Regions from separate parts of the Microbacterium sp. M4A5_1d genome, predicted to be linked through region 1. Evidence: predicted binding sites of a transcription regulator. Region 1 holds the regulator's gene; the other holds the start of a gene.
What was found. Region 1 encodes HspR, which represses chaperone genes until heat shock. Its sites were predicted from a motif close to AAGTTGAGTCNNNNNGACTCAACTT; they were not measured.
Positions count from the first base shown of each region.

Region 2: a site for HspR is predicted at 7,223-7,247, ahead of ACLBWJ_RS06015 (Hsp20/alpha crystallin family protein). Genes of this name have one in related genera too.

Region 1 is NZ_JBKFAD010000001.1:1,539,792-1,555,482, forward strand. Features, by position in the region: gene ACLBWJ_RS07380 (glycosyltransferase) at 1-10, opposite strand, end outside; gene ACLBWJ_RS07385 (glycosyltransferase) at 13-1,161, opposite strand; gene ACLBWJ_RS07390 (hypothetical protein) at 1,413-2,006, shown strand; gene ACLBWJ_RS07395 (hypothetical protein) at 2,079-2,717, shown strand; gene ACLBWJ_RS07400 (heat shock protein transcriptional repressor HspR) at 2,987-3,436, opposite strand; gene ACLBWJ_RS07405 (DnaJ C-terminal domain-containing protein) at 3,528-4,532, opposite strand; gene ACLBWJ_RS07410 (nucleotide exchange factor GrpE) at 4,544-5,161, opposite strand; gene dnaK (molecular chaperone DnaK) at 5,164-7,032, opposite strand; gene ACLBWJ_RS07420 (response regulator transcription factor) at 7,362-8,081, shown strand; gene ACLBWJ_RS07425 (MFS transporter) at 8,195-9,652, shown strand; gene ACLBWJ_RS07430 (GNAT family N-acetyltransferase) at 9,659-10,105, opposite strand; gene ACLBWJ_RS07435 (BCCT family transporter) at 10,176-11,843, opposite strand; gene ACLBWJ_RS07440 (MarR family winged helix-turn-helix transcriptional regulator) at 11,922-12,455, opposite strand; gene ACLBWJ_RS07445 (hypothetical protein) at 12,568-13,188, shown strand; gene dcd (dCTP deaminase) at 13,258-13,863, opposite strand; gene ACLBWJ_RS07455 (LacI family DNA-binding transcriptional regulator) at 13,913-14,926, opposite strand; gene ACLBWJ_RS07460 (ABC transporter substrate-binding protein) at 15,129-15,691, shown strand, end outside.
Region 2 is NZ_JBKFAD010000001.1:1,235,886-1,251,576, forward strand. Features, by position in the region: gene ACLBWJ_RS05985 (amidohydrolase) at 1-1,032, shown strand, start outside; gene ACLBWJ_RS05990 (sodium:calcium antiporter) at 1,102-2,166, shown strand; gene ACLBWJ_RS05995 (hypothetical protein) at 2,190-2,522, opposite strand; gene ACLBWJ_RS06000 (DUF2207 domain-containing protein) at 2,836-4,635, opposite strand; gene ACLBWJ_RS06005 (MarR family winged helix-turn-helix transcriptional regulator) at 4,671-5,102, shown strand; gene ACLBWJ_RS06010 (HNH endonuclease) at 5,237-6,619, shown strand; gene ACLBWJ_RS06015 (Hsp20/alpha crystallin family protein) at 6,758-7,183, opposite strand; gene ACLBWJ_RS06020 (L-serine ammonia-lyase) at 7,334-8,743, opposite strand; gene ACLBWJ_RS06025 (FUSC family protein) at 8,833-9,903, shown strand; gene ACLBWJ_RS06030 (FAD-binding protein) at 9,917-11,170, opposite strand; tRNA gene ACLBWJ_RS06035 (tRNA-Arg) at 11,295-11,367, opposite strand; gene ACLBWJ_RS06040 (asparagine synthase) at 11,444-12,061, opposite strand; gene ACLBWJ_RS06045 (YdeI/OmpD-associated family protein) at 12,106-12,534, opposite strand; gene ACLBWJ_RS06050 (DUF4383 domain-containing protein) at 12,754-13,170, shown strand; gene ACLBWJ_RS06055 (hypothetical protein) at 13,170-13,715, shown strand; gene ACLBWJ_RS06060 (aldose 1-epimerase family protein) at 13,755-14,690, opposite strand; gene araA (L-arabinose isomerase) at 14,723-15,691, opposite strand, start outside.

The DNA of each region.
Region 1 (15,691 bases):
AGAGCCGCATCGTCACGCGTCGAGCGGCTCGCCGCGGTAGAGCTTCTCGAACGTGTCGAGAGTGCGCTCGATGTCGTGGATCTCGACGCCGTCGAGTGAGGCCTGCTGCATCCGCAGGTACTCCTCGGGAGAGGCGGTCAGCACGCGCCGCAGCTTGTCTGCGAGGTCGTCGACGTTGCCGGGCTCGAAGAGGTAGCCATTCACACCCGATTGGACGAGGTGCGGCAGGGCGACGGCATCCGCCGCCACGACGGGCAGGCCCGAGGCCATGGCCTCCATCGTCGCGATCGACTGCAGCTCGGCGATCGAGGCGATCGCGAAGACGTCGGCCCGCGTGTATGCCGCGCGGAGGTCGGCCTCGTCGGTGCGCCCATAGAACGTGACGCGGTCGGTGATGCCGAGCTGCTGCGCGGTCTGCTCGAGGTTCCGACGCTGGTCGCCGCCGCCGACGATGTCGAAATGGACGTCCAGCTCGGGGGCGAGCTTGGCGACCGCCTTCAGGGTGACCTCGACGTGCTTCTCCGTCGTGAGGCGCCCGACGAACAGGATGCGGCGGTGCTCGCGCGGAGTCAGGTCGGGGGTGTAGTTGCGCTTGTCGATGCCGCAGCTGATCGGGATGACGCCCGAGATGTCGATCGTGTCCTCGAGGAACTGCGCGGCCTTGCGCGTCGGGGTGGTCACGGCGCGCGACATCAGGAACGTGCGCTTGGCGTCGTCCCAGCAGAGCTTGATGATGATCTTGTCGAGGAACGGCGGCAGCGTCGTGAAGTCGATGACGTTCTCGGCCATGACGTGGTTGGTCGCGACGACGGGGATGCCGCGCTTCTTCGCCTCGCGCGTGAGTCCGCGGCCGATGACGATGTGCGACTGGCTGTGGACGACGTCGGGCTTGACCGAGTCGAGCACGCGCCGGGCGTAGTGCTTCGAGCGCCAGGGCAGCACGAAACGCAGCCAGTCGTGCGGGTACCAGCGCCACCCGGGGAGGCGGTGGACGGTGAGGTCGGCACCCTCGATGTTCTCGGTGAAGACTCCCGACTGGGAGTGCTTCACACTGGGGGTCACGACGTGCACGTCGTGACCGCGGGCGGCGAGGCCGGCGGAGAGGCGTTCGGCGAAACGGGCGGCTCCGTTGACATCGGGGGCGAACGTGTCGGCGCCCATCACGATGGTCAGGGGCGCGCGAGAACTCTCGGCGGGAACACCCTCGGTCGTCGTGGATTCGGTCACGGGTCAGGCCCAATCTGTACGGCGGCGTGCCGCCGGCTGTGGCCGACGCGGCGGCCCCGAGCTTACCCGAGCGGTATAGGGGCTCCCGGGAGGCGGCACGGCGTTGGGGGAAACCGACTCGGGCCGCGTCGGACGCTGCGCGCGACGCCCCGCGCGCACCCAGGCGGCATCCCTAGGCTGGGGTCATGGCCCGACTCGAAGCCGATGCCGATCCCGCCCGCTGGGTTGCCGTCACTGAATCGTTCGGATTCTCCGGACGCCGCGCTCGCAAGCGCGCGATCGGGATGCTGCTCAGCCAGGCGAACGCCGCGATAGGAGCGGCGCCCCGCCCCGGTGGACGCTTCGCCGCGTGGGCTGCGAGCCAGGCGGTGCCGATGCTCATGCGCCGAGCCGACGGGCGCGTGCGAGCGTGGATGTGGAAGGCCGACCCCGAGCTGCTCGTCGTCCTCGGGCAGATGCAGGAGGCGACCCCGCAGGTGCGCACCGCGCGAGCGATGATGCCGATGGAGTACGACGACACCGAGGACTTCCGCTCCCCCTACCTCGGGGCGGGCGAGAAGCTCGTCATGACGCTGCCGCCTGACCCGCGGACTCCCCCGTTCGTCTCGTACACCTGGGACACGGGAACCCATCTCGTCACGCTGTCGGCCGTGTGCAGCGACCGCGAGCGCGTGGGGACGGTTCTGGAGGAGCTCGATCACCTCGCCCGCTCGCTCCGCGTCGTCGACGACCTGACCCTCGACGAGTCCGCCAACACGCTGCGCCTCCCACCCGCCTGACCGCGCCCACTTGCCCCCCGCCGACTTGCCCCCCCCGCCTGATCGGCGGCCGTACTGCGCGTCGTCGAGCCGGTGCTGCTGACCGTCGTACTCCAGGAGCACGCGCCGCCCGACGTCGACGAGGTCGCCATAGGCCACGAAGCGCCCGGCCTCATCGCGGATGACCGCGTTGACCTCGAAGGTGGTCATTCCGAGGTCTTCGGCGTCGAGACGCAGCTCGGTCTCCGCAACCGAGTCGGTGCGTTCCCGGCAGCGTTCGTACGCGAGTCGGAGCGCGCGTACGCCGCGCCGACCGGACCACTCCGCCACCGCTCCACGGAGCTGCTCGATCGACAAGACAGGATCATGCCTGCGCATCAGGGAGTCTGCCGCGATGACGAGCTCGCGTTCGTCCATGAGCTCGGCCGATTGGCACCAGGCGACGGCCGGGTGCGCGATCGGAACGGGTCCGAATCGCCACAGACTCGCCGCGGCAGCTTCGTGCCCGCGCACCCCGACACCACGGGCACGCCCGAGCGGTCGCGGCGCCGCGACATCCACCTGCGCGCGCAGCCGCCCGGGGATCCAGCCGCCGACGAGAGCCACTGCCGTGGCATGACTGACGTGCTCGCCCGCGCGAAGTTTCGGCAGATAAGCGGTCACCAGCGCGCGCACGTCCGTCACGGGCGCACGCGAGCGGATGCCGTGGAAGGGCGCGGCCAGGTCGGCTGAACGGAGTCTGCCGCGCGTCACTCCGGTCGCGCGCGCCGTCCCGACCGTGAAGGCACCCGGCAGCGCCTCGGGGAGTTCAACAGGAGTGCGTGCCACCCGTCCAGGCTGTCGGCCCTCCGCACCCACCCCGAGCTCTCCCCAGCCCGTTCGACATCCGATCTCCGTCGCCCCGCCTGTGCAGGACCCCCTGCGCACATCCCCGCCACACGCGCGAACCGACCCGAATGGTCGGTGCGCGCGTCGGATAACGCCCCTTCGCGTCGGGTCGGCTACGACTGCGCGGACGCGGGCGGGTCGGAGGGGCGGCGGTAGAGCACGACCTCGGTCGCCCGGCGCACGCGCGCACCGTGACGCAGGGTCACGACGGCACCCGTGGCACCGGCGGCGAACACCCGCGCGCCGGGGCGCTGCTGCATCTCGTCGCGCAGACGCTGCTCGAGGTCCCGCACCTCGCGGCGGAGTCCCGCGACCTCGTTCTCGAGCTCCAGGATGCGTGCGATGGCGGGCAGGCTGATGCCCTCCGCCGACATCCGCGCCACTTCTCGCAGCTGCCGGATGTGGCGCAGCGAGTATCGACGCGACCCTCCCTGCGTGCGCCCGGGCACCACGAGGCCCAGCCGGTCGTACTGCCGGAGGGTCTGCGCGTGCATGGCCGCGAGCTCCGCCGCGGCCGCGATCGCGAAGATCGGGGCGTCCTCGTCGATGTCGTCATCAGCCATGGTTGGTCACCTCCTGGGCGTCGAGAGTGTCGTCGGGCGACCCGCCGCGTCCGCCCGAGGGGATCGGATGCGACGGGTCGAGACGAATGTGTCAGCCGCGCGCCTTGTTCATCAGGTCGGCGCGGGGGTTCTCGCGGGGCTCGACCTCCGCGAATCGTTCGAGGGCCGCTCGGGCCTCTTCGTCGAGGTGCGCGGGAACGGCGACCTGGACCTCGGCCAGCAGATCACCCGTGCCCTTCGACGTGCTCACGCCGCGGCCTTTTACCCGCAGGACGCGGCCCGACGGGGTGCCGGGCGCGACCCGGAGCTTGACGGGGTCGCCGCCCAGCGTCGGCACCTCGATCGTGGCGCCGAGGGCCGCCTCGGTGAAGGTCACCGGGACCACCACGCGAAGGTTGAGTCCGTCGCGCGTGAAGACCGGGTGCGGCCGGACCGTGACGCTCACGACGATGTCACCCGATTCACCGCCGTCCGGCGAGGGACGCCCGCGACCGCGGAGCCGGATCTTCTGCCCGTCCTTCACACCCGCCGGGATCTTCACCTTGAACGGCTTGCCGTCCTCGCCCTGGAGCGTGACGGTGTCACCGCGGACCGCGGTGGCGAAGTCGAGCGTCGTCCGTGCGGTGACGTCCGCACCGCGCTGCGGGCCGCCGAAGCCCTGGAAGCCCCCGGTCGAGCGGCCGAAGCCGCCCGACCCGAAGCGGCTCGACCGCCCCGTCTGCTGGTTGAACATCGCGAAGATGTCGTCGAAGTCCGCGCCGCGAGCTCCGGCACCGCCTCGCGCACCCTGGTTGAAGGCGCTGAAGACGTCCTCGAAGCCACCGGCGCCCTGGCCACCCGCGGTGAAGCGGGCACTGCCCGACCCCATCGCCCGGATCTGGTCGTACTCCGCGCGCTGCTCCTTGTCGGAGAGCACGGAGTACGCCTCGCTGATCTCCTTGAACTTCGCCTCGGCCGCGGGGTCTCCCTGCGTCGAGTCGGGGTGGTACTTGCGCGCGAGCTTGCGGTAGGTCTTCTTCAGGTCGGTGTCGGAGACGTCTTTGGAGACGCCCAGCACCTTGTAGAAGTCCTTGTCGAACCAGTCCTGACTGGCCATGTCGTTGCCTCCTATTCGGCCGGCACCGCGACGACGACCTTCGCCGGACGCAGCTCGATGCCGCCGAGGCGGTAGCCGACCTCGACGACCTCGAGGATCGTCGGCTCGGCCGTGCCCGGGGTGGGCGCCTGGAAGATCGCCTCGTGCTGCTGCGGGTCGAACGCGTCGCCGGCGGCGCCGTAGGACTCGACGCCCAGTCGTGCCACCACCCCGCGGAGCTTGTCCGCGATCACCGCGAGCGGCGATCCCTCGACGAGGTCGCCGTGCTTGTCGGCACGGTCGAGGTCGTCGAGCACGGGCAGCAGGCCCTTCGCGACCGAGCCCTTCGCGCGCTCGATCTCAGCCTCGCGCTGGTCCTCGGTACGCCGACGGTAGTTGGCGTACTCGGCCTGCACGCGCTTGAGGTCGAGCAGCAGGTCGTGCTCTTCGGCGGGTGCTTCCGCGACGGCGGCCTCGTCGGACTGCGTCGCGCCGAGGATGTCGTCGATGGTCAGTTCGTCGTCCGCAGCTGCGGCATCCGATGCTCCGGGGGCCCCGTGCGCGTCGGGGTCGGACGCCTGGGCGTCCGACCCCTCCTCGCCGAGGACCTCGTCATCGCCGTGCGGCTCTTCGAAGTCCTTATCGGTCATGATTACTTCTTGTCTTCCTCGTCTTCGACGACCTCGGCGTCGACGACGTCCTCATCGGATGCCGTCGCGCCGGCGTCGCCGGTCGGAGCGTCGGTCGGGGCGCCCTGCGCCTGGTCGGCCTGACCCTGCGCGTAGATGGCCTCGCCGAGCTTGCCCTGCGATGCGTTGAGCTTGTCGAACGCGGTCTTCACCGCTTCGTCGTCGTCGCCCGCGAGTGCGGTCTTCAGCGCGTCGACGTCGCCCTGGACCTCGGACTTGACGTCCTCGGGGAGCTTGTCGGCGTTGTCGGCGATCAGCTTCTCGATCGAGTACGAGAGGGTCTCGGCCTGGTTGCGGACCTCGGCGGCCTCGCGGCGCTTCTTGTCCTCGGCCGCGTGCTCCTCGGCCTCGCGCACCATGCGCTCGATGTCGTCCTTGGGCAGCGACGAGCCGCCGGTGATCGTCATCGACTGCTCCTTGCCGGTGCCCTTGTCCTTCGCCGAGACGTGCACGATGCCGTTCGCGTCGATGTCGAAGGTGACCTCGACCTGCGGGATGCCGCGGGGCGCCGGTGCGATGCCGGTGAGCTCGAACGTGCCGAGCGGCTTGTTGTCGCGCGTGAAGTCGCGCTCACCCTGGAAGACCTGGATCGCGACCGACGGCTGGTTGTCGTCGGCGGTCGTGAAGGTCTCGCTGCGCTTGGTCGGGATGGCGGTGTTGCGCTCGATGAGCTTCGTCATGATGCCGCCCTTGGTCTCGATGCCGAGGCTCAGGGGGGTGACGTCGATGAGGAGGACATCCTTGCGCTCGCCCTTGAGGACACCGGCCTGCAGGGCGGCGCCGACGGCGACGACCTCGTCCGGGTTCACGCCCTTGTTGGGCTCCTTGCCGGCTTCCTTCTTCACGAGCTCCGAGACGGCGGGCATGCGGGTGGAACCACCCACGAGCACGACGTGGTCGATGTCGCCGACCTTGATGCCGGCCTCACGGATGACGTCCTCGAAGGGCTTCTTCGTGCGGTCGAGCAGGTCCTTGGTGAGGTCCTCGAACTTGGCACGCGAGAGCGTCTCCGACAGCGAGACGGGGCCCGAGTCGGTCAGCGAGAGGTACGGCAGGTTGATCGACGTCGACTGCGAGCTCGAGAGCTCCTTCTTCGCCTGCTCCGCAGCCTCCTTGAGGCGCTGCAGGGCGATCTTGTCACCGGAGACGTCGACACCGGTCGTGTCCTTGAACTGCTTGATCAGGTACTCGACGATGCGCTGGTCCCAGTCGTCACCGCCGAGGCGGTTGTCACCGGCGGTAGCGCGCACCTGGATGGTCGAGAAGTCGTCGTCCTTGCCCACTTCGAGGAGCGAGACGTCGAAGGTTCCGCCACCGAGGTCGAAGACGAGGATGAGCTCGTCCTCCTTGCCCTTGTCGAGGCCGTAGGCCAGGGCGGCTGCGGTGGGCTCGTTGATGATGCGCAGGACGTTCAGGCCCGCGATCTCACCGGCCTCCTTGGTCGCCTGACGCTCGGCGTCGTTGAAGTACGCGGGGACCGTGATGACGGCGTCGGTCACGGTGTCGCCCAGGTACTGCTCGGCGTCGCGCTTGAGCTTCTGGAGGATGCGGGCCGAGATCTCCTGCGGCGTGTACGCCTTGCCGTCGATCGCCTGGGTCTTCCAGTCGGTGCCCATGTGACGCTTGACCGAGGTCAGCGTGCGGTCGACGTTGGTGACGGCCTGGCGCTTCGCGGTCTCACCGACGAGCACCTCGCCGTCCTTGGTGAACGCGACGACCGAGGGGGTCGTACGGAGCCCTTCGGCGTTGGCGATGACCTTGGGCTCGCCGCCCTCGAGGACGGCCACGACGGAGTTCGTCGTGCCCAGGTCGATACCCACTGCACGTGCCATGAGTTGTCTCCTTACTTGCGGTTCTATGGGATCGGAAGTCTGCGGCGGCCCAACCTGAGCCGCGATGACTCAACTGTACTCCCGGCCCGAAATGGTGTCAAGCGAACTTGAGTCAAGGCGTATCAAGTTCCGTATCGCGCCGCGCTGCACAATTTCGTGCGCCTGAGCCAAACCTGAGAAAGACTGAGGCACGATCATCGGTTCCTCCCAGGGGCGCGCTATATGTTGAGTCCACCCATGACAAGAAGCGTGATCCCGAACTCGCCTCTCGTCGACCTCGGACCCGCAATGGGCGGTCGTCGAGCGTTGCGTCGCGCCCGGAGACGACCATGACCCGCACCGCTGTCGTGATCGAGGATGACGACGACCTTCGCAGCCTGCTCACCCAGACCCTCGAGCAGCACGGCTTCGCCGTTCACGCTTTCGCAGACGGGCATGCCGGCGTCAACGCGGTGCGCGCCGTGCGTCCAGACCTGACCACCGTCGACGTCAAGCTCGACGGCATCGACGGGTTCGAGGCGGTCCGCCGCATCCGCGCCTTCTACGACGGATACGTGCTGATCATCAGTGCCGTCGACGACGAGACGGCGACCGTCGAGGGATTCCGCAGCGGCGCCGACGACTACGTCATCAAGCCCTGGCGCCCGTACGAGCTCCGGGCCCGCATCGACGCCCTCATGCGGCGCCCGCGGACGCTCCAGGCGAACGAGGCGGCACCGGGCGCATGGCTCGAAGCCGGCGGCCTGCGACTGAGCCCCGGCTCGCGCCGCGTCGAGCTCGACGGACGCTCCCTCGATCTGACGCGTTCCGAGTTCGACGTCCTGCAGGCCCTGATGCAGCGTCCCGGTGACGTCGTCGAGAAAGCGTGGATCGCGCTCATGCTCCGACGGCAGAGCGGCGCGCACGGCGAGCACGTCAGCCCCCACGACCTTCACGCGGTCGAGGTCCACCTGATGAACCTGCGCCGCAAGCTCGGCGACGACGGCCGGACCGGCCGCTGGATCGAGACGGTGCGCGGCATCGGCTATCGGTTCGCGCGTCGCGACTGAAAAGGGTGTCGGCCCCCTTCCCGACGGATACGCTGGCCCCGTCGCGATGACGCGACGTGCCGCCGCCGGCCGGCGGCACCGAGTGTTCACGGAGAGGTTCTAGCGTGCCCGGCATGTCACCCGAGACCGATCCGCCCCGTGGGCCCAGCTCCCAAACGTCATCCGCGCGCGGCGTGCCCGCGCCGCCGACCGCAGCCGACACGCAGGCGCTCGGACGCATCGCCGCCATGCAGGGTCGCGATGTCGACGAGCAGCCGGTCCCCCGCAAGGCCGTCGTCTCGTGGGCGCTGTGGGACTGGGCGACGCAGCCGTTCAACTCCGTCATCCTCACGTTCGTGTTCGCGTCGCTCTTCCTCGTGTCGGACTCGTTCCTTCCCGCCGACATCGCGGCACTGCCCGACACCGACCCGGTCAAGGAGGCGGCACTCGCCGAGTTGGCGAGCGGCTACGGCGTCGCCTCGACGGCCGCCGGCATCCTGATCCTGCTCCTCGCCCCGGTGCTCGGCCAGACCGCCGACCGGTCGGGGCGCAAGAAGCGCTGGCTCGGGGTCTTCACCGTCGTCCTCGCGCTGCTGCAGTTCGCCCTGTTCTTCACCTTCGCCGACCCGGCCTTCTTCTGGTACGGCGCGATCGTCCTCTCCCTCGGCGCCGTCGTCTCCGAGATCGCGGGCGTCAACTACAACGCCATGCTCGTGGAGGTCTCGACGCCCCGCACGATCGGCCGAGTCAGCGGCCTGGGCTGGGGGCTCGGTTACATCGGCGGCATCATCGCCCTCGCATTGGTGGTCGCCCTCACCTTCGCCGATTGGTTCGGGATGGACACCAGCAACGGTCTCGCCTATCGGCTCATCGCCGTGGGCTGCGGCGTGTGGACGATCGTCTTCGCCATCCCCCTGCTGCTGAACGTGCCCGAGCGCACCGCGCCGCGCGACACCGAGAAGGTCGGTTTCTTCGCCGCGTACGCTCACCTCGTCACGGACATCGTCCGCCTCTACCGGACCGAGCGCCCGACATTCTGGTTCCTGCTCGCGAGCGCGGTCTACCGCGACGGGCTCGCGGGCGTCTTCGCCTTCGGTGGCGTCCTCGCCGCACGCGCCTTCGGGTTCTCCGCGACCGAGGTCATGGTCTTCGGCATCGCCGCGAACCTCGTCGCCGGCGCCTCGACCATCGTCGCGGGACGATTCGACGATCGCTTCGGCGCGCGCTCCGTGATCGTGGCCACCCTGTCGGGCCTCATCGCCGTCGCGGTGCTGCTGTTCGTCCTGCGAGATGCCGGCTCGATCGTCTTCTGGATCGCCGGGCTCATCCTCTCGGGCTGCGTGGGGCCGGCCCAGGCCGCGAGCCGCTCGCTGCTTGCCCGGGTGACGCCGCCGGGGATGCAGGGCGAGATCTTCGGCCTCTACGCCACGACGGGACGCGTCGCGAGCTTCCTGTCGCCCGCCATGTGGTCGTTGTTCATCGCCTGGTTCGGCAGCATCATCTGGGGCGTGCTGGGCATCGCCGTCGTGTTGCTCTTCGGGCTCGTGCTGCTGCTCTTCGTTCGACTGCCGAAGCAGGCCGGCATCCGCTGACCGGGCTCAGGCGGGGCGGCGCATGGGGACGTGCGGGATGTCGTCCTCGGAGAACTCGGGTCCGTTGACCTCGAACCCGAAGCGCCCGTACCACCCGGCGAGGTGCTTCTGCGCGTCGAGGTCGATCGCGGTGCCGGGCCACCGCTCGACGGCGCGCTCGACCGCCGCGCGCATGAGCTGGGCAGACAGACCGCGGCCTCGCGCGTCGGCCGCGGTCGCCACTCGGCCGATGCGGGCGTTTCCCGAGACGTCGCGAAGCAGCCGGAGCGTCGCGAGCACGCGTCCGCCGTCTTCGATCCAGAAGAGTTCGGTGTCGTGCTCGAGGTCGCGGCCGTCGAGCTCGGGGTAGGCCGCGGCCTGCTCGACGACGAAGACGCTCACGCGCAGCCAGAGGAGGCGGTAGAGCGTCTCGGCGGGGACATCGGTCAGACGGGCGGAAGACACCGGAGGCATCCGCCCAGCGTACGACGAAGGCGCCGGACGGTCGTGCCCGGCGCCTTCGCGACGATTCGCTGCAGCGGTGTCAGCCGCGCCTGCCGCCGATCCACGGGAAACGCACTCCCCGTTCGTTCGGCTCTTCGACCTCGAGCCCGTAGTGGTCGCCGATCCGCTCGATGAACTGAGCCCGCTCCGCGCGGGCGTACGCACGACGTTCGCGCTGGAAGGCCAGAACCGTCGACCAGCACATCAGCAGCATCACGATCGAGAACGGCAGGGCGATGAGGATCGCCGCCGTCTGCAGCGCCTGCAGGCCTCCGGCCAGCAGGAGCGCGCTCGCGAGGGCGGCGGTGATGACGACGAAGAAGGTGCGCACCCAGCGCGGCGGCTCGGGATTTCCGCCCGTCGCGATCATGCCCATGACGAGCGCACCCGAGTCAGCCGAGGTGATGAAGAAGACGGCGATCAGGACGATGGCACCGATGGTCAGCACACCACCGGCGGGCAGCCCCTCGAGCAGCTGGAACAGGGCGCCCTGCAGGTTCACCGACCCGTCGGCGGCGAGCATCGACCCGGGCTGCTCGAGTTCGCGATACAGCGCCGAGCCGCCGAGGACGGCGAACCACAGGATGCCGATCAGCGTGGGGACGAGCAGCACGCCCGCCACGAACTGGCGCACCGTGCGCCCCTTGCTGACGCGCGCGATGAAGATGCCGACGAAGGGCGCCCACGAGATCCACCAGCCCCAGTAGAACGACGTCCACTGCGCCTGCCAGGCCTCGCCGGCCGCCCCCTGAAGCGCGCTGACGGTGAAGGAGAGACCGATGAAGTCCTGGATGTATGCGCCGATCGACTGCACCCACTCGCGCAGCAGGAACTGCGTGGGTCCGACGAAGAGCAGGAACAGCAGCAGCAAGCCGGCGACGATGAGGTTGAAGTTGGAGAGCCACTTCATCCCCTTCGTCACTCCCGACAGTACGGAGAAGAGGACGAAGACGGAGACGATCGCGATGAGCCCGATGAGCATCGCGTCGTTCAAGGGCGGGAGGCCGATGAACTCGAGCCCGGATCCCATCTGCATGACACCGAGCCCGAGCGAGGTCGCGACGCCGAACAGGGTGCCGACGAGGGCGACCGCGTCGATGACGTTGCCCGCAGCACCGCGAACCCGATTCCCCAGCAGCGGCTCGAGCGCCCAGCGGATCGAGATCGGGCGGCGGCGGCGATGAATCGCGTAGGCGAGGGCGAGGCCGACGACGACGTACATCGCCCAGGCGTGCACACCCCAGTGCAGGTAGGTCTGGGTCAGAGCGCTCTGCGCCAGCTGCTGCTCGGTGCCGGTGACACCGGGACGCGGGTCCACGAAGTGGCTGAGCGGCTCGCTCACGCCGTAGAAGACGAGGCCGATGCCCATGCCCGCGGCGAAGAGCAGCGAGAACCACGATCCCGTCGAGAACTCGGGCTCGTCGTCGTCGCGTCCGAGCTTGATGTCGCCGAAGCGGCTGAAGCCGACGAAGATCGCGAAGCCGACGAAGAAGGCGGCGATGAGGACGTAGTACCAGTTGAACGAGTCGACGATCGACGTCTGGATGGCGCCGAAGAACGACTCGGCTGTGGTGGGGAAGATGATCGCGAAGGCGCTGAACCCGACGATGACGACCGCGGCCGGCCAGAACACCCAGCGGGCGATCGTGCCCGGGGTGGACACCGCGGCTATGCGTTCTGCGGGAGAGGGCTGATTCTCGGTGCTCACCGATACAGGGTGTCAGGATACCGACGCGACGCAAAGCGGGGAAGGGCAGTTGCCTGCCGCGATGACACCGGGTATGGCTCAGCCGCGCGGCCAGGCGTCGGCGAGTTTGGTGAGCAGCCGAGCCAGCTCGGCCCGCTCGTCATCGGTGAATCCGCCCAGCGCGCTGCCGAGGGCCGCCCGACGCTCGCCCAGCACGCTCTGTGCGAAGCTGCGCCCCTCGCCGGTCAGCGCGATGCGCGTGCGGCGGGCGTCGTCGGGGTCGGCCTCCCGACGCACCAGGTCGAGCTCGACCGCCTGCTGCACCAGCCGCGAGGCGCGTGGCTGATCGACGCCGATCGCCTCACCGATCTCGCTGACGCTGAGCGGATGGGATGCCGCGGCGAGCGCCTCGAGCATGCGGAGGCGGGCGAGCCCCGCCATCCTGCCGCGTCCCTCGGCAAACGGACCGCCGTGAGGTCCGTGGCCGCCGCGTCCGCCGTGAACGCCGTGAACGCCGAACGGTTCGTGCGCCTGCGGTCCGCGCTCGACGCCCGGCGCGGGCCGCCGCAGTCCGCGCAGGCGCCCCAGGGCGTCCGCGATGGCATCGATCCGCGGGTCGTCGTCGGCCGTCATGCTTCGAGAATACATGCGACTTGACATGCACCCGCGGTACATGTCATAGTGCATACACATGACAGATGACATGCATCAGAGGCCGGATAGGCCGGCCCACGAAGGGAACACCATGAACAACCACGACAACACCCCCGAGACGCCCGACACCCGCCCGCGGTCGCTGCCCTTCTGGATGCGCGCGGCCGGAACCGCCCTCGCCGGCGAGATGAATCGGACGCTCGCCGCCGAGGGACTCGACCGCCGAGACTGGGCCGTGCTCGACGTCCTCGCGGGCGAGCGCGACATCCCCGGCCTCGCCGAGCGCGTGCAACGCGGCGGCAAGCGCGTCCACTCCCTCGCGGCTCGCGGCTGGGCCGTCGAGCGCGACGGCGCCTGGACCATCACCGAGGACGGACGTCGCGAGCGCGACCGCATCCACGGTCTCGTGAGCGGTGTCCGCGATCGCGTGCGCGGCGCCGTGACGGACGCGGACTACGCGACGACCCTCGCCTCGCTCGAGGCGATCGCCCGTGAGCTCGGCTGGGACGAGAGCTCACCGCGCCGATTCGGCCCTCGCGGCCGGCACGGTTTCGGGCGCGGCTTCGGTCACGGTCACGGCTGCGGCCCTCGCTTCGGCGAGCACCCGCACCACGGCGACCACCCGCACCGCGGTGAGCACCCGCGCCGCGGTGAGCGAGCCTTCGAGCGCGGCTTCACCGCGGGCTTCGCGGCCGGGCGCAACGCCGCCTGACCCGCGACATCCCGAACGGCGGCCCCGAGGTTCTCCACCTCGGGGCCGCTGTGCATCCCGGAACGGGCGTCAGGCGCCGCGCGATCCGGCGTCGATGGTGCCGACGTCGGTGCGGTGGAAGTTCTGGAAGGAGCGGGATGCCGTCGGCCCGCGCTGTCCCTGGTAGCGGTTGCCGTAGGGGCCCGACCCGTAGGAGTTCTCGCTCGGCGAGCTGAGCTGGAAGAAGCAGAGCTGCCCGATCTTCATGCCCGGCCACAGCTTGATGGGCAGAGTGGCCACATTGGCGAGCTCGAGCGTCACGTGACCCGAGAACCCCGGGTCGATGAATCCTGCCGTCGAATGAGTGATCAGGCCGAGGCGTCCGAGCGACGACTTGCCCTCCAGACGCGCGGCGACGTCGTCGCCCAGGCGCACCTGCTCGAAGGTCGACCCGAGCGCGAACTCCCCGGGATGCAGGATGAACGGCTGATCCGGCTCGACCTCGATCAGACGGGTCAGTTCGGGTTGGTCCTGGGCGGGATCGATGAAGGGGTACTTGTGGTTGTCGAACAGCCGGAAGTACCGGTCGAGGCGCACGTCGACGCTCGACGGCTGCACCATCGAGGCATCCCAGGGATCGAGGCCGATGCGGCCCTGGTCGATTCCGGCACGGATGTCGCGATCACTCAGCAGCACGGACACAGCCTAGAGCGCGACGCCGCCGCTGCCGGCATCCGCGACAGCGTCATCCGGCCCGACGCCCCGCGGGCGGTGCCGTGGTCTGCCGGGCGACCAGCTTCGTCGGAAGCCGCAGGTGCGTGGCCGGCGGCGTCTCGCCGCGCATGAGGGCCAGCAGCATCTGGACCGCGGCCGCCCCCAACCGCCCCATCGGCTGACGCACCGTCGTGAGGGGAACCGGGAGCCGCGTCGCCTCGGGGATGTCGTCGAACCCGACGATCGACAGATCGCGCGGCACCTCGAGCCCGAGCTCGGCGGCGACCTGCAGGATCGCGATGGCCGACACGTCGTTCGCCGCGAACACCGCGGTGGGGCGATTGTCAGCGGAGAGCATCTCGATCGCGACCTCGCGCACCGTCGCCTCGCGATACCGGCCGGCACCGACGTAGGTCGCATCGAACGGGATGCCGGCGTCGGCGAGCGCTCGGCGGTATCCGGCGTCGCGCGCGATCGACGATCGCAGATCGGCGCGCCCCGCGATGTAGCCGATGCGCGTGTGGCCCATGCCGATGAGATAGGCCGTCGCCTCACGGGCGCCGCCGTAGCTGTCGCTCTCGACGATCGGCACGTCGGCCGGACCCGTGTGCGGGTCGATCGCGACGAGCGGCACGTCGGCGCTCGCCCTGACGACGGTCGGGGTGACCATGATGGCGCCATCGATGAGCGTTCCACTCAGCCGCGAGAGCGATCGGCGCTCCCACCCCTCTTCGTCACCGCGCGAGCCCGAGTACGCGAGCAGGTCGTAGCTGGTATCACGCAGCGCCTCCCCCACGCCCTTCAGGATCTCGGCGCTGAACGGCTCGAAATCGGCGACGAGCACACCGATGACACCCGTCGAGCGCGAACGCATGCTGCTGGCGATGAGACTCGACTCGTAGCCGAGCTCGGCGACTGCCGCCATGACGGCATCCACGGTCGCCGTCGCGACGCCATAACGCCCGTTGACGGCCTTCGACACGGTCGACACGGAGACGCCGGCACGCTCCGCGACGTCGTGGATGGTGGGTCGTCGTCGGTCCATGACCGCATGCTAGCCCGAAATGGAAACCGTTTTCGAAAACGTTTGACACCTCTTTGTTGCCCGCGCAAACTTTCGATGTCCGACAGCACCAGCGAATGTCCGACGACTCCGAGCATCGCCGCTCGGCGGTTCGAGCAGCCCAGCCCGGGCCCGAAGCGGCGCGCTCGGCAGATGTCCACTCAACGAAGAGAGAAGGAATCACATGGCACGCACCATCACGGCTCGCCGCAAGGCTGCCGTCACGGCTGCCGTCCTGGCGGTGGGGGCGCTCGCGCTCACCTCCTGCAGCGGCAACGGCGACGGAGGCAGCGCCGACGGCACCGTCGAGATGACCCTGTGGCAGAACTCCACGACCGGCCCCGGCCAGGAGTTCTGGAAGGACGCGATCGCCGCGTTCGAGGCCGAGAACGAGAACGTGAAGATCTCGATGCAGTCCGTGCAGAACGAAGACATGGACGGCAAGCTCCAGACGGCGCTCAACGCGGGCGACCCGCCGGACATCTTCCTGCAGCGCGGTGGCGGCAAGATGGCCGCCATGGTGCAGGCCGGGCAGCTGATGGACCTCACCGACCTCATCGGCGACACCGCCAAGGAAGAGATCTCCGAGGGCTCGTTCAAGGCCGAGACCTATCAGGACAAGGTGTGGGCGATGCCGCTCGCAGTGCTCCCCAGCGGGTTCTGGTACAGCTCCGACCTGTTCACCCAGGCCGGCATCACCGAGGCCCCCGCGACGGTCGAGGATCTCGAGGGCGTCGTCGACCAACT
Region 2 (15,691 bases), 300 kb from region 1:
GTCCACGAGGACGGCGAGGGCTGGTCGGGCAACGACACCAACGAGATGACCGACCCCAACGGCGCCCGCTTCCGCGCGCTCGACGGCATCGACATCGACGAGGTCGGGTTCCGCGACGCCCTGCGCGGCGGCGTCACCTCCGTCGTGATCAAGCCGGGGTCGGGCAACCCGATCGGCGGACGCACCGTCGCCATCAAGACGTGGGGCGGGCGCACCGTCGACGAGCAGGTGATCGCCGAGAACGTGTCGGTGAAGTCCGCCCTCGGCGAGAACCCCAAGCGCGTCTACGGCGACAAGAAGCAGACGCCCTCGACCCGCCTGGGCGTCGCGTCCGTGTTGCGCGACGCCTTCGTCGGCGCCCAGAACTACGTCGCGAAGCGGGATGCAGCGGCGGCCAAGGGCGAGCCGTTCGAGCGCGACCTCGGCAAGGAGACGCTCGCTCAGGTGCTCGACGGCACGCTGCTGTGGGATCAGCACAGCCACCGTCACGACGACATCGTCACCGCGATCCGGCTCGCCGAGGAGTTCGGCTACCGGCTCGTCGTGAACCACGGCACCGAAGGCCACAAGATCGCGGACGTCCTGGCCGAGAAGGGCATCCCCGTCATCTTCGGGCCGATGCTCACCTCGCGCTCGAAGGTCGAGCTGCGCGACCGGGCGATCGGGGCACTCGCCCTGATCGCCGAGGCCGGCGTCACCGTCGCCATCACGACCGATCACCCGGTGGTGCCGATCGACCAGATCCGTCTGCAGGCGATCCTCGCCGTGCGAGAGGGCCTCCCGGCGGATGTCGCGTTGCAGGCGCTCACGACGAACCCGGCCAGCATCCTGCGACTCGACGACCGCGTCGGCGCCCTCGAGGCCGGGCGCGACGGCGATCTCGTCCTGTGGTCGGGCGACCCGCTCGCGGTGGAGTCGCGAGTCGAGCACGTCGTCATCGGCGGCACCACGGTGCTCGAGACCACGGACAACGGCGATGTGCACATCGTCGAGCGGTGGGAGCGGTTCGGCCGGTCCAGCTGGCTCCGCTGAGCCGGAGTCCATTCCGGCCGCGAACGCAAGCGGTACGCCGTCGCACCGGTTCGGGTGTGCACTGAGGGGATGTCGAACCTGCCCCTCTGGCTGCTCCTCCTGGTCTTCGCCGCTGCCGCCGCCGTGGTGTGGGTGGCCGGCATCCAGCTCTCGAAGTCGACCGACGTCCTCGACGATCGCTGGCACATCGGCAGCGCGTTCGGCGGGCTGATCGTGCTCGCTGTGGCCACGAACCTGCCCGAGATCGCCATCACCGTCAGTGCCGCCATCGCGGGCAACCTCGAAGTCGCCGTGGGCAACATCCTGGGTGGCATCGCGCTGCAGACCGTGGTGCTGGTGATCCTCGACCTGTTCGGCAAGCGCGGTCGCGGGGTCAGGCCGCTGACCTATCGCGCCGCATCCCTCGTCCTCGTGCTCGAAGCCGTGATCGTGGTCGCCGTGCTCGCGGTCGTGATGGCGGGGAGCCAGCTTCCCAGCGACCTCGTCGTCGCACGCCTCACCCCCGATGTCGTGCTCATCGCGGCGCTGTGGCTCGCCGGGCTCTTCCTCGTGCAGCGCGCCGGCAAGCACCTCCCCTGGCACGAGAACGGCACGTCGCCGGGTGCGAGTGAACACACCCCGGGGCACCGGCGCGCCAAGCCGCGGCATCCGCATCATTCGATGAGCACCGGGGCGGTCGTCGCGATCTTCGCGGTCTCCGCGCTCGCGACGCTCGGAGCCGGTGTCGTGCTGGAGCGGGTCGGCGACGCCATCGCCGACGAGATCGGCCTGTCGGGTGTGCTGTTCGGCGCGACCATCCTCGCGCTCGCGACCGCGCTGCCGGAGATCTCCACGGGGCTGCAGGCCATCCGTCAGGGCGACGACAATCTCGCGATGAGCGACATCTTCGGCGGCAATGCGTTCCTGCCCGTGCTGTTCCTCGTGGCCACCCTGATCTCGGGCCAGGCGGTGCTGCCGCAGGCGAATGGAGCCGACATCTACCTCACCGCGCTGGCCGCGCTGCTGACGCTCGTCTACGTCGTCGGGCTCATCTTCCGGCCGGCGAAGCGGATCGCCGGGATGGGTGTCGACTCGCTGACCGTGCTCGTTCTCTACGGCGCCGGGATCGCGGGGCTCTTCGCCGTCGCCGCGTGACCGGACCGCGACGGGCGGGCGACTCAGACCTCGTCGGAGCGCGGCGACCGCACCGACCATCCGACCCGCCGCAGCGCATCGGCCAACCGCGCGGCCTCTGTCGCCGCGACATCCCAGGACACGTCCGAGCAGACGTCGACGGCGAGCGGCGGCGGGTCGGCGAACTTCGGGATCTGCACCTCGGCCCACACGTCCCGGCCCAGCCCGACGCGCGGGAAGGCCGTACCCGCATTCTCGATCGCCCCGTCCGATACGAAGGCGATCGTCTCGAGGGCATCGGGCTTGGCGATCGGCAGGTCGACGACGAGCGTGACCACGAAGGGTCCGCTGGCGGTGTCTCGGCCGTGGGCGTGCACGCGCTCATCCTGACAGACCCGCGGCACTGCGGAGGCCGAAAACCGGATGTCGTCGAGGTGCCGGCTCAGCGTTTCCGATGATTACGAAAAGATAACGGGAAAACCCTTGCTCGTCGTTACCTCGCCGTTATAGAGTGCTCGCACGGTAGCTGTTTTGCTGTGGCAGCCACCGGCATGTGATTGCAGGAAACTCTTGGTGCAAAGGGACGAGGGTCCGACCGAATGCCTCTTCGGTCGGACCCTCAACTGCTTTCCGGCCGCGAGAGCCGACCGCGCGTGACGACCGCGCGCGACGACCGCGCGTGACGACGCGTCAGGCGCCGCCACCACCGCCTCCGCCGCCTCCCCCGCCGGCAGACCCGCCCCCGCTCGACCCGCCCGAGGTCGACGACGACGACGATGCCGCCGACGACAGCGTGCCGATACCTGCCGCGAACGATGACGCATCGAACGCCGCCGTTCCCACGTACCACCCCGGCGTCGCGATGCCCGCGTCGCCGTAGAGCGCCGTCAGGTGCGCAGCCCACTCCTTCTCGCGGCCGAACAGCACGGCGTACGGCAGCAGCCGCTCGTAGATCCGGAGCATCTCCCGGGGGTCGTCCGTTGCGACCGGCTCGCGCTCAGCGCCGGTCGGCGACTGCAGCATCCGGATGCGGTCGGCTTCGGCCCACCGGATGAAGAGGTCCAGCCCGCGCAGGTGGTCGCGGATCTCTGCCCCCGTGTCCGACAGCGGCTCACCGGCGACCGCGAAGACGACCACCAGGAACGACGCCGCCGCCAGAACGATGCCGACGATGGGCAGTGCGGGGTGGACGTAAGCGTTCAGCGCGAGCGCACCGAACAGGATGACCAGACCCGCCGCGATGGCCCATGCGGCGACGGGCCAGCCACGCACTCCCGCCGGCACGGGCTTGTACATGCCGCGACCGCGGAGACTGTCTTTGGCCAACTTCAGCGCCCGCTGGGTCTCGGTGGACAGCCGGGTGTCGGAGGATCCGAAGCGGTAGACCTCACCACGACGGTGATGCGGGAACATGCCGCGCAGGAGTCTGCGCCCGTTCTCGTCTGCGGCCCGAGGGTCGACGAGCTCCGCCTGCAGCTTCGCACGTCCCCAGCGGCTCTTCCCATCGTCGACGACGCGGATGGCGCCCACCAGCGCCAGCTCGAGGACCTCGGCGGGAATCGCCTTCGACGTCTTCTGCAACAGCACCGCCGCGTCGATCGCATCGATGCGGCGCGGTGGCGCGTACTCGGCGATGACCGTCGGGCGCCCGGGCTCGTCGCGGAGGTACCGCCGGCGATTGCGCAGCGCCCAGCCGGTGGCGCCGGCGAGCAGCGCCGTCGACCCGGACTGGAGCCATCCGAGCGGCGACGCCAGGAACCCGGTGTCGTACACCTCGAACGTGCCCTCCTCGAACCCGACGGCGAAAGTGAGCGTCTTGTGCGGCGCGAGGTCGGTCGCCGAGGCGGTGATCGCGGTTCCGTCCGGTGAGGCGACGATCTCGGGACACGGCGTGGTGCTGTCCTGCTCGCCGACATAGCAGGCCTGCCGGCCGGCGAGGGCGTCCGCGATAGCGGGGTCGACCCGCAAGGTGGCCGTCACCTGCCGGAACGGCTGGTTCCAGTCGGTGCCGTTGACGTCCCAGTAGAACTCGAGCCCGGTGTCCGGGAAGTCCCACACGACATTCTCGAGGTCGTAGGTGAAGACGAAGGTGTTCGGCCCGTGCAGGTACTCGGGCCCGCGCGTCAGGATGCCGAGGGTGCCGTCCTCGCTGTCGGTCTCGACGGGACGGGCATCGCCGTTCTCGTCGGTGACCGAGATGAGTTCCGGATGCAGCGGCTGCCCGTTGTAGGTCTCGGGCAGAAGGCGGCGCATGCCCCGGTTCTGATCGGACTGGGGGAAATCGGCGACGAAGGTCTCGACGACCCGCATCCTGGCCGTGCCGTCCTCGTCGCGGCTGAGGGTGTAGTCCACGGCGAGCGAATCGAAGACGAAGGCGTCGAGATCGGCGGATTCGTCGGCGGATGCCGCGGCAGGGACCGCCAGCCCGAAAAGGCCCGTGATCAGCACGAGGACCACGATCGCGAGTGCCGCCCGGGTGCGACGCATCATGCCGACCAGCATAGGCGGGCAGTAAAGTTGTCGCCATGAACGATCGTCGTCGCGCCGTTGCCGCGTGGGAGAGTCTCTTCCGCGCGCAGCACGAGATCTTCGACGACATCAGCAATGACTTCGCCGGCGATGAGCTGACCCAGGCCGAGTACGACGTGCTCCTGACGGTCGCGCGAGGCACGGGCCATCGCGCTCGCCTGCGAGACGTCACCGCGAACATGCTCATCAGCCAGCCGAGCGTCTCGCGCCTGGTCGATCGGATGGTCGCGCGCGGCCTCATCACCAAGTGCGGCGACCCGACGGATGGCCGCGGCGCAATGCTCACGGCGACGCCGGAGGGGATGTCGGCGTTTCGTCGACTCGCCGCCGCCCACGGCCGCTCCATCGCCGAACGGATGTCGGTGCTGTCGACCGAAGAGCTCGAGCAGCTCGAGCAGCTGACGACGAAGCTGCGACGTCTGTCCTGACCACCGCGCGGACCGGAGCCGGTCGCGCGGTGTCGCTCGGTGTCGTTTCCTCCCCAGGCGGAACGGTGCCCCGACTTTCGACAACCGAACATAGGTTCGACTCGGATGTCGTACCCCGCTGTCACAATGGGAACATGACGGCGAGTGACGGGGGAAGCGAGGCGCGACGCGACGACGTCACGCCGTCGCAAGCGCTCGCTTTTGCGAGGTACGCGGAGGCCCTTGACCTCTCTCACGCCGCTGACATCGCTCGCACCCGGGCGCTGGCCGACCTGGGTCACGCCGCCCTGCACGACGCGCGCCGCGACGGGGTGCGGGGTATGGCGTCGGACATGGAGTTGCGTTCAGTCGCGGCCGAAGCGGCCGGGATGGCGCGGTTGACGGATCGGCGGCTGCAGGGTGAGATCGACCATGCGATGACCGTCATCGACGACTATCCCGCGGTGTTCGAGGCGTGGGTGCAGCGGCAGATCGAACGTGGCCACGTGAATGTGGTCGTGCGGGTCGGTGCGGGGCTTCCGAATGAGGTGCGGGATTCGTTCGCGGAAGCCGCGATCGCGGTGTGCGAGCGGGACGTGCCGTCGCGGGTGCGGGGTGCGCTGGATGCGTTGGCAGCCCGGCTTCACCCGCAGACGTTCACCGACCGGCACAAGACCGCGGCGGCGGAGCGGTGCGTACGGGTGTTCCACGGGTCGGATGGGATGTCGAATCTCGTCGCGAACCTCCCGACGGTCATCGCCGCCGGGATGCTCGACCGGCTGACGCAGATGGGGCAGTCCGTGAAGGACGCCCGGGCGGAGGGCGACGGGGCGGAAGGTGCCGGGGCGGATGCCGCTGGGTCGGGTAAGCCCGCCGACACCAGGACGATGGATCAGCTGCGCGCCGACATCCTCGGTGACCTCGTCCTCGGTGGGGCGCCCGTGGTCGACCCGACCTACGGGGCCGACCGGGCTGGTGGGCTCGGCGCGATTCGGGCACGCGTGCAAGTCGCCGTCACGGCGGAGACGTTGATGGGGCGTGACGAGAACCCCGCCGAAGCCGTGGGCGCTGCGCTGATCGATGCCGACACGGCACGCGAGCTCGCCGGGCAGGTCAGCGAGTGGGACCGGCTCTTCATCGCCCCCGTCACCCGCACCCCGGTCGAGATCGACACCTACCGGCCCACCGCTTCGATGAAGAAACTCCTGATGGCGCGCGACCAGCACTGCCGGTTCCCCGGATGCCGACGAGCCGCGCTCCGCTGCGAGATCGACCACACGATCGATCACGCCCTCGGCGGGCACACCCACATCTTCAACCTCGCCCACCTCTGCCAACGACACCACTCGATGAAGCAATTCACGAAGTGGGAGGTCAGGCAGATCGGCGGCGGGGTCCTGGAATGGACCTCACCCCTCGGCCGGGTCTACCGCGAAGACGTACCCATACCGGCCGTCTGCTTCACCATCGCCACCACGGATCCGCCACCGGATGCGACACGCGGCGGACCACCGCCGGACGAACCGCCACCCTTCTGAGTGCTGCAGCCACGCAGTCGGGCGCGCGCATCGCGCGCCTTCGAATCGGTCGCGGGCGCTGGGGGATATACGCGAAAGGGCGGCCGCCGCCCCCGAAAGAGCTGCGGCCGCCCGTCGTGCGAACGCGGATCTGCGCGATCAGTTCTCGATCGGCACCACCGGCGCGGCTGCGTCGGTCGTGACCTCGACCTTGCGCGGCTTGGCCTTCTCGCTGACCGGGATGGTCACAGTCAGGACGCCGTTGTTGTAGGTCGCGGCGATGCCTTCCGTGTCGACGCCCTGGCCGAGGTTCAGCTGACGCAGGAAGCTCGCGGCTTCACGCTCGCGCGTGATCCACTTCACTCCGTCACCGCTCGCGAGCGTGCGCTCGGCGCGGATGGTCAGCAGCTGGCCGTCGACGTCGATGTCGACCGAGCCCGGGTCGATGCCCGGCAGGTCGGCGGTCATCACGTAGTGGTCGCCGTCACGGTAGAGGTCCATCGGCATGCGACGGGGGCCACGGCGCGTGTCGAAGAGGCTCGAGGCGATGCGGTCGAGGTCGCGGAACGGGTCATAAGTAGCCATCGATCTTTCCCTTCTCTGATGCTTCGTGTTGAGATCTGAAAGTTGAGCCATATGGGCTCAACTGCACCCAGATTAGCACTCTCCCCCATCGAGTGCCAAGGGTTCGCGCACGGCGAACAGCGCCCCGAAGATGGGGCGCGCAAGGGCCTCTCAGCACTCGACGACGTTCACCGCGAGACCGCCCTCGCTCGTCTCCTTGTACTTGTGCGACATGTCTATCCCGGTCTGGCGCATCGTCTCGACGACGGCATCCAGCGACACGTAATGCTGCCCGTCACCCCGCAACGCGAGTCGCGCCGCGGTGACCGCCGTCGACGCCGCGATCGCGTTGCGCTCGATGCACGGGATCTGCACGAGGCCACCGACCGGGTCGCACGTGAGCCCGAGGTGGTGCTCCATCGCGATCTCCGCCGCATTCTCGATCTGCGCGCTGTTGCCGCCCATGACCGCCGTCAGGCCTCCCGCAGCCATTGCGCACGCAGATCCGACCTCGGCCTGGCAGCCGCCCTCCGCACCCGAGATGGACGCGTTCGCCTTGAACAGCGACCCCAGCGCCGTCGCGGTCAACAGGAACCGCCTGATGCCGCGGCGCCGATCCAGATCCTCCGACGCGAGCCGCGACTCCGCCGCGAACCGCCACCAGTACATAGCCACCGCCGGAAGGATTCCTGCGGCACCGTTGGTGGGCGCGGTGACCACGCGTCCACCCGACGCGTTCTCCTCGTTGACGGCGAGCGCGAAAGCACCGAGCCACTCCCCCGGCAGCTCACGCCCACCCGCCGCCTCCGCCTGTTCGAGCTGCGCCCGCATCGCCCCCGCCCGGCGCCGCACGCGCAGCATCCCCGGCAAGGTGCCGTCGGCTCGAAGCCCCGCCTCGACGCACCCCGCCATGGCATCCCAGATCGCGTCGAGGCCGGCAGCGACCTCGGCCTCCGGCCGGAGTGCCTCCTCGTTGCGGCGCGCGAGGCCGGCGATGCTCATCTGCTCGCGCTCGCACAGCTCGAGCAGCTCCGCCGCGGTGCTGAAGCGGTACGGCCAGGCGACAGCGCCCGAACCTCCGCGCCGTCCGCCCGCCTCGGCGGCTTCGCCTGCGCGTCGGATGAAGCCGCCCCCGACCGAGAGATACGTTTCCGACGCGACGAGATCGCCCGCGGCGTCCCACGCGCTCAGGGTCATCGCGTTGGGATGCTCCGGAAGCCGCGTCCGCGGTTCGAAGGTCACGTCGCTCCGCGAGAACGGCACCGCGTGCCACCCCGCGAGCACCAGGGGCGACCCGTCGACCCATTCGGTCCACGCGCCGCGAACCACGTCGGGATCGACGGTCTCGGGCGCATGACCCTGTAGCCCTGCGACCACGGCGTCGGGCGTGCCGTGCCCGATCCCGGTCGCTCCGAGCGACCCGTACAGCACGCAGCCGACCCGTGCGACCTCGGGAAGCCGCCCCGCGGCCTCCAGCCTGACGACGAAAGCACGGGCAGCACGCAACGGGCCGACCGTGTGGGAGCTCGAGGGTCCTACACCGATGGAGAACAGCTCGAACGCCGAGACGTAAGCGCTCACTCGCCCAGGCTACGCCAGCATCTGCCGTACGGGCCCGGCGGCGTCAAGGGGCTGCTGTCGGGCGCGCTGTACGCCTATCGTCGCGATTGATGACCGCCGTACCCCATCCCCGCCTTGTCTCGCTGAAAGCCGCCGCGCGGACCGCGGGCGGAGAGGCCTTCGCGCTCTCTCGTCTGCTGCTCGCCGGCAAGGCGGCCCTCGCCGCTGCGATCGCCTGGTATCTCGCGCCGTACGTACCTTTCGCGCACGACGAGTACTCCTACTACGCTCCGCTCGGCGTGCTCGTGAGCATGTATCCGACGATCGCCGACTCGGCCAAGGCCGGCCTGCAGGCGGTCGGCGGCCTGGCGATCGGCATCGCGATCGGCCTGGTGGGCCTGTGGTTCGTGTCGGGCCCCAGCCCCCGCATCGTGGGTGTGGCGATCGTCGTCGGCGTCGGCGTCGCCGTCGGCGGCATCCGGGCGCTCGGCACCGGCCGAGACTGGATCGCCATCGCCGCCCTGTTCGTACTGCTGCTCGGGGCGAACGACGCGGGCGGCTTCTCGGTGTCGTACCTCGTCACGATGGCGTTCGGCGTCGTCATCGGCGTCGCCGTCAATCTCGCCATCATTCCGCCCCTCTACCTCCGCCGCGCCTCCACACGCCTGTCGCAGCTGCGCGACGCCGTATCGGACCGGCTCGAGATGCTCGCGACCTCGATCGCCGACGGCGAACCGGCCGACGAGGCCGGTCAGCGCTATCTCGAGGAGATCCTCGACGCCGTGTCGACCGACGTCCGCGAGGCCGCACGCAGCCGCAAAGCGCATCCGCTCGCCCGTCGCCGACGGGGCATCGAGACGGAGAACAACCGCCGATTGCGCGCCCTCGAGAACACCGTCCGCCAGACGATCGAGCTGGCCGACGGCATCGACGGGCTGCCCCTCACACCGGATGCCGCGCCCCCGCGTGCCGCACTCGCCGAGGCTGTCCGTGCGACCGCCCGAGCCGTGGCTCGCCCTCTGGGCGACCCCGCCGCCGCGACCACGGTCGAGGATGCCGAGAAGGCGCTCGCCCGCGTCGTCGAGACGGTTCCCGCCCGCAACGACGGGCGCATCTCACCGTGGACGCGGACCGCCGTCGACCTCAGCCGCATCATCGACGCCTCGCGACCCTTCACCTGAGCCGCGGGGCTCCTCAGCGCGCGGGGATGCCCAGTACCCGCTCGAGGTAGGGGCCCGAGAACTTCCCCGTCGGGTCGACGCGCGCCACGAGCTCCCGGAAGTCATCCAGGTGCGGCAGCGATCCGCTGATGGGCATCGAGAAGACCTTGCCCCAGTGCGGGCGCGGATCGAAGGGGGCGAGCGCCCGCTCCACGTGCGAGATGGCCGTGCGCACGGCATCCGGCTCGTTCTTCCAGGTGAAATGGATGCACACGCTGTCACGTCCGAACCCGGGAGAGAGCCAGAGGTCATCGGCGGCGACGGTGCGCAGCTCCGTGACGAGGAGGGCGGGCTCTACCCGGTCGGCGATCGAGCGGACGGCGGCGATGGCGTCGACGGCGACAGCCCGGTCGACCCAGTACTCCGTCTGGATCTCGTCGCCGTTGGACGGCGTCGCATCGATGCGGAAATGAGGCAGACGCTCGCACCAGTCGCCCGGGACGCCGCCCTGCTCGGTCGTGTTGTCGACCCCGTCGGCCGCCGGCGAGTCCGCCTTCGCCGTCACCCGGCGTGCGCTCAGCACTCGTTCCGGCATGTCGGGAGCCGCGGTGTCGTCGAGGCGCTCCTTGACCCATACCTCGCCGACGTCGGGCGTGTTCCAGCGTGTGAAGACACTGACGCTGTAACCGGCTGCCGTCACCTCGTCGAATCGCTCGAAGAGGTCATCCCACGTCAGGCCGGCGTAGGTGTCCTGCCTCACCTGATACGTCGGCTCGATCGCGAGCGTCAGCCGGACGACCGGCCCGAGGGCGCCGAGGTGGACCACACTGCCGGCGAAGTCGGCGTCGCCCGCGGAGACCGTGCGGAGCTCGCCGCCCGGGCCGATGAACTCAAGCGCTCGCACGGCGGTGGCGAGGGATCCGTTGCGATCCCCCGAGCCGTGCGTCGACGTCGCCGTCGCACCTCCGACGGAGATGTGGGGCAGCGACCCCATGTTGTGCAGCGCCCAGCCGTGATCGGCGAGGTGTCGCGCGACCACGGCGTAGCGCGTGCCGGCCCCCACTGTCACCGTGCGGGCCGTGTCGTCGACCTCGATGTCGGGCGCGATCGCCGTCAGGTCGAGAAGGGTGCCGGGAGTATCGGCCAGATCGTTGAAGGAATGCCGCGTTCCCAGCGTCCGGATGCGGTCGTGTGAGGCGACGAACCGCTGCGCCTCGGCGATCGTCGTCGGTGTCAGCACGGCTTCGGCGGCGAAGGTGTGCGTTCCGGCCCAGTTCCGTTCGGTCACGAACCCACGCTACGCGATACCCGCCGAGAATGTATAGCGACGCAACAAAGTCGGCGGGAGCAGCCAGGAAAACAAAGAAGCCCCCGCAGAGCGGAGGCTTCTCGTTCACTGTCTCAACACAGTGTGCGCCCGAAGGGACTCGAACCCCTAACCTTCTGATCCGTAGTCAGATGCTCTATCCATTGAGCTACGGGCGCATGTCCCGGAATCTCTCCCGGGCCGTCGTCAAGCATAGCCCGCTCTCGCGCAAAGAGCGAATCGAGCGCGGAGTGGCTAATCGATCACCGGCGCGACCGCGGAATCCACGGCCTCGTCGCGCTCGACCGCCTGGCGCTGAGCATTGCGCCGCTGCGAGCGCAGGCGCGGCAGATCGACCATCCGCAGGGCCTGCATGCGGGCCGTGCGCATGCGCTCGTAGTCGGGCTCGAGATCGGGCCGCGCCGCCTCGATCCGCAGCGTGCGATCGATGTTTCCGGCCACCTCGCCCCACGCGGCCTCGCGCGCGTCGGCGATGAGCTTGCGCAGCTCGGCCTCGTCGGCGGCGCGCTCGCGCAGCTCCTTCGCGATCCGCAGCGACTGCTTCCGCCGTCGCCGCAGGTTCGACACATCACGGCTGCGATAGTCGTGCGTTCCGCTCGAATCGCTGTAGCGGCCGCTCGCCGCCTTGCGTTCACGGTGGGTGCGTTCGGCGTCGGCCTCGGCCTCCTCGGCGAGCGAGATCAGCGCGTCACGCGCGTCGTCGAGGAAACGATCGGCCTCGAAGTCGCGCCCATCGGCGAGGATGTCGACGAGGATGGCGTTCTTGAGCGCAAGGCGGGTCGCCGCGGAGGCGATGTACAAACCTTCGGCGACGATCTCCGAGCTCTTGGTACGCGCTTGACGGGTGGCCAACGCTGCCCCTCCTCACCTCACCCCAATCCTACGGGGCGCGCGTGTCAGCCGAGCTTGGCGACGACCGCCGCGATCCGCCGCGCGCGCGTCTCGGGCGCCTTCGCGGACTCGATGTTCACGACGTGCGCCTTGCGCGCACTCGGCGACAGCGCGGCGAACTCCTCACTCGCCCCGGCATCCGTCAGGGCGGTGGCGAGATCGGCCGGCACCTCGACCTCGCGCGGCGCGTCGTCGAGCTCGATGTCGACGACGATCCGGTCGCCTCCCGCAAGCCCGCTCTCGCGCCGTCGCTCCGCTGAGAAGGGGATGAGGGCGAGACCCCGCATCGACCCCACCGTGCTGCGGAAAGCGAACCCGTTGACCGTGACCGAGACCGCCGGGCGACGGCCGCCGCCGAGGGCATCCAGCACCGAGAACGGCACCTCGATGCCGGTGTTGTTGCCGAACTGGGACAGCGTGGTCTCGAATCGCACGCTCCTCCATACCACCGCCCGATAAGGGCGCACAAGGCCTGTGAGCCGTGAGATCGCTGACCGTAGCCTCGCGTCACGGCCTGGGCATTACTCCCCATCGATATCGACGACTCACACAAGATCGGACGCCCCGGGCTCCGTCAGAGGCAAACCGATCTGCCACTGTCACCGAACAACCGCAGCACCGCGACATCCGTCGCCCAATGGGAGGGAACCCTCATGCGTACATCACCGAACCGCCTCGTGGCGATCATCTTCGGCGCCGTCTACATCCTCGTCGGCCTCCTCGGCTTCACCGTGACCGCGGGCGTCGACTTCATCGCCACCGAGGGTGGCCTGCTGCTCGGCATCTTCGAGGTCAACCCGCTGCACAACATCGCGCACCTCCTGATCGGTGCCGCGCTGCTCATCGGCGGCCTCTCGGGCGTCCGCGCCGCGAAGGGCGTCAACGTCACCGTCGGAGCGGCCTACCTGCTGCTCGGCATCGTCGGCTTCTTCATCCAGGACAGCGCTGCGAACGTGCTCGCCCTGAACACCGCCGACCACTTCCTCCACCTCGCCAGCGCCCTCGTGCTGCTGGGTGTCGGCCTCGGCACCGACCGCGCCGTCGACAACCGTCGCCACGCCGTCGCCTGATGAACACCGCCGCGCTCACCCGCTCCTGGCCCACGCTCGCCGCGTGGGGGGCTGGCCTGCTTCAGCTCGGCGTGGGCGCGGGCATGATCACGCAGGGCACCGGCGTCGCTGACCGCGGCGTCGGTGTCCTCGCGGCCGTCGTCGGGGCGGCCGCTCTCGGTTGGGGCGTCGCCGCCCTGACCCGCGGCCGCCTCGTCGCTCCCCGCGTCGCGATGGCCATCGCCGTCGTCGGCACGGTCGTATCGGGGCTCGCTCTCGCAGCGGACCCGATGCGGATCAGCGTGCACGCCGTCGGCGTGACCGCGCTTCTCCACGTGGCGTACGGCGTGGCCGCGGCGGCCGTCGTGCGCCGGGCGCGCTCTGCGTCCGCCGGCACCTCCCCTGCCGACGCCCGCGTCGCCCCGCGGACGAGCGTCATCGGACTCGTCGCAGGCTGCGTCATCGTCGCCGGGCTCGTCACGCCTGCGCTGGGCGCGACGGAAGCCGGCCGGGCCGCCCCGAGCCACTCCGATCACCCGCTCTTCTCCACCGAGCACAGCCACTGATCCAGCCGCCGCTCGGCGGCTCGCACAGCTCGGATCCGGTCAGATCGCGCTGATGCGCCAGGAGGCCTCGACCGTGCCGGCCGGCTCGATGAAGACGAGCCCCGCGTCGTAGTCGTACCGTGAGGCGTTGAAGGCATCCGGCGCGCACGTCATGGGCTCGACGGCCAGACCCGCGCGGTGCCCCGGCTGAGCCGGCCCGCCGGGGAGGTCCGCGGTGTGAACCTGGACCCACGGGCACAGGGCATCCCACGAGATCGCGACACCGGTCCCCGACGGGTCGGTCACCCGTACGGCGGCGATGCCGTCCTCGGCACGTGAGAGCGCCGTGAACGCGTGGTCGATCTCGACGGGGCCCAGCGTCCGCGGCTGGCGGAAGTCGAACTCGGCGACATCCGCGACGTCGGCCAGCCCGACCGGCGAGAGCCGATCGGGGGTGACCTCGAGCACACGGTCGGCAGGCAGCTCGAACGTCCACTCGTCCAGCGGCCCCGATCCGGCGACGAGATACGGGTGCGGGCCGGTGCCGAAGGGCGCGGCATCCGCGCTCTCGTTCGTCGCACGCACCGTCTGCGTCAGGCCGTCGGCCCCGAGCCGGTAGGTCGTCTCGATGCGCACGGTCCACGGGTAGGCGGTCTGCGCGACGATCGTGGCGCCGAGCGTCACGTGATCGGCCCCGACGACCACGGGCTCGAAGTCGAGCCACGCCACCAGGCCGTGCAGCGCGTGGTGGCGCTCGGGCTCGGTGAGCGCGAGGCGGTAGCGCGTGCCCGCCACCTCGTACTCACCGTCGACGACGCGGTTGGGCCACGGTGCGAGCGTCGCACCGCGGTATCCCGGGCGCACCTCGTCCTCGCCGTAGGGCACGACGAGGTCGCGTCCGGCGACCTGGAAGGAGCGCAACGACGCCCCCACGCTCGCCACGATCGCCTCGGCGTCGCCGAATCGCAGCACGTACGACGTTCCGGATGCCGCCACGGGCGCCCCCTCTCGGTTCTGGTCCTCGGAGCTCACAGTCCGCGGGCCAGGCGGTAGTAGGCCTGGTTCCAGCGGAGCTCCTTCTGGAATCCTCGCACCGTCGTGTCCTCGTCGATGACCACGAGCTCCGTGCCGGCGATCTCGGCGAAGTCGCGGAACACCTCGATACCGACGGCCGTCGTCATGACGGTGTGGTGGGCGGCACCGGCGGCGAGCCAGCACGCGGCCGACGTGGCGAAGTCGGGGGCCGGCTTCCAGATCGCCCGGCCCACGGGCAGCTTCGGCAGGTCGGGAGCCTCGACGTTCTCGACCACGTTCGCCGTCAGGCGGAAGCGGTCGCGCATGTCGCTCATCGCGACCACGAGGGCGGGACCCGGGTCGGCGGTGAAGACGAGGCGCACCGGGTCGTCCTTGCCGCCGATGCCCAGCGGGTGGATCTCCAGACGCGGCTTGGCGGTCGTCAGCGACGGCGACACCTCGAGCATGTGCGCCCCGAGGATGCGCTCCGAACCGGGAACGAGGTCGTAGGTGTAGTCCTCCATGAGGCTCGCCCCGCCGGGCAGGCCCGAACCCATGACGTTGGCGACGCGCACGAGGATCGCGGTCTTCCAGTCGCCCTCGGCGCCGAAGCCGTACCCCTCGGCCATGAGGCGCTGGACGGCGAGCCCGGGAAGCTGCTTGAGCGCGCCGAGGTCTTCGAACGACGTCGTGAAGGCGCCGAACCCGCCCGCCTCGAGGAACGAACGCAGCCCGATCTCGATCGCCGCGCCGTCGCGCAGCGACTGGTGACGCTCGGCCCCGGGAAGAAGTTCCTCGGCGACGTCGTACTGCGCGAGGTACACCTCGACGAGCGCGTCGATGTCGGCGTCGGAGGCCGCGGCGACGGCATCCGCCAGCTCGTTCACGCCCCACGTGTTGACCTGGACGCCGAACTGCAGCTCGGCCTCGGTCTTGTCGCCCTCCGTGACGGCGACGTAGCGCATGTTGTCGCCGAAGCGCGC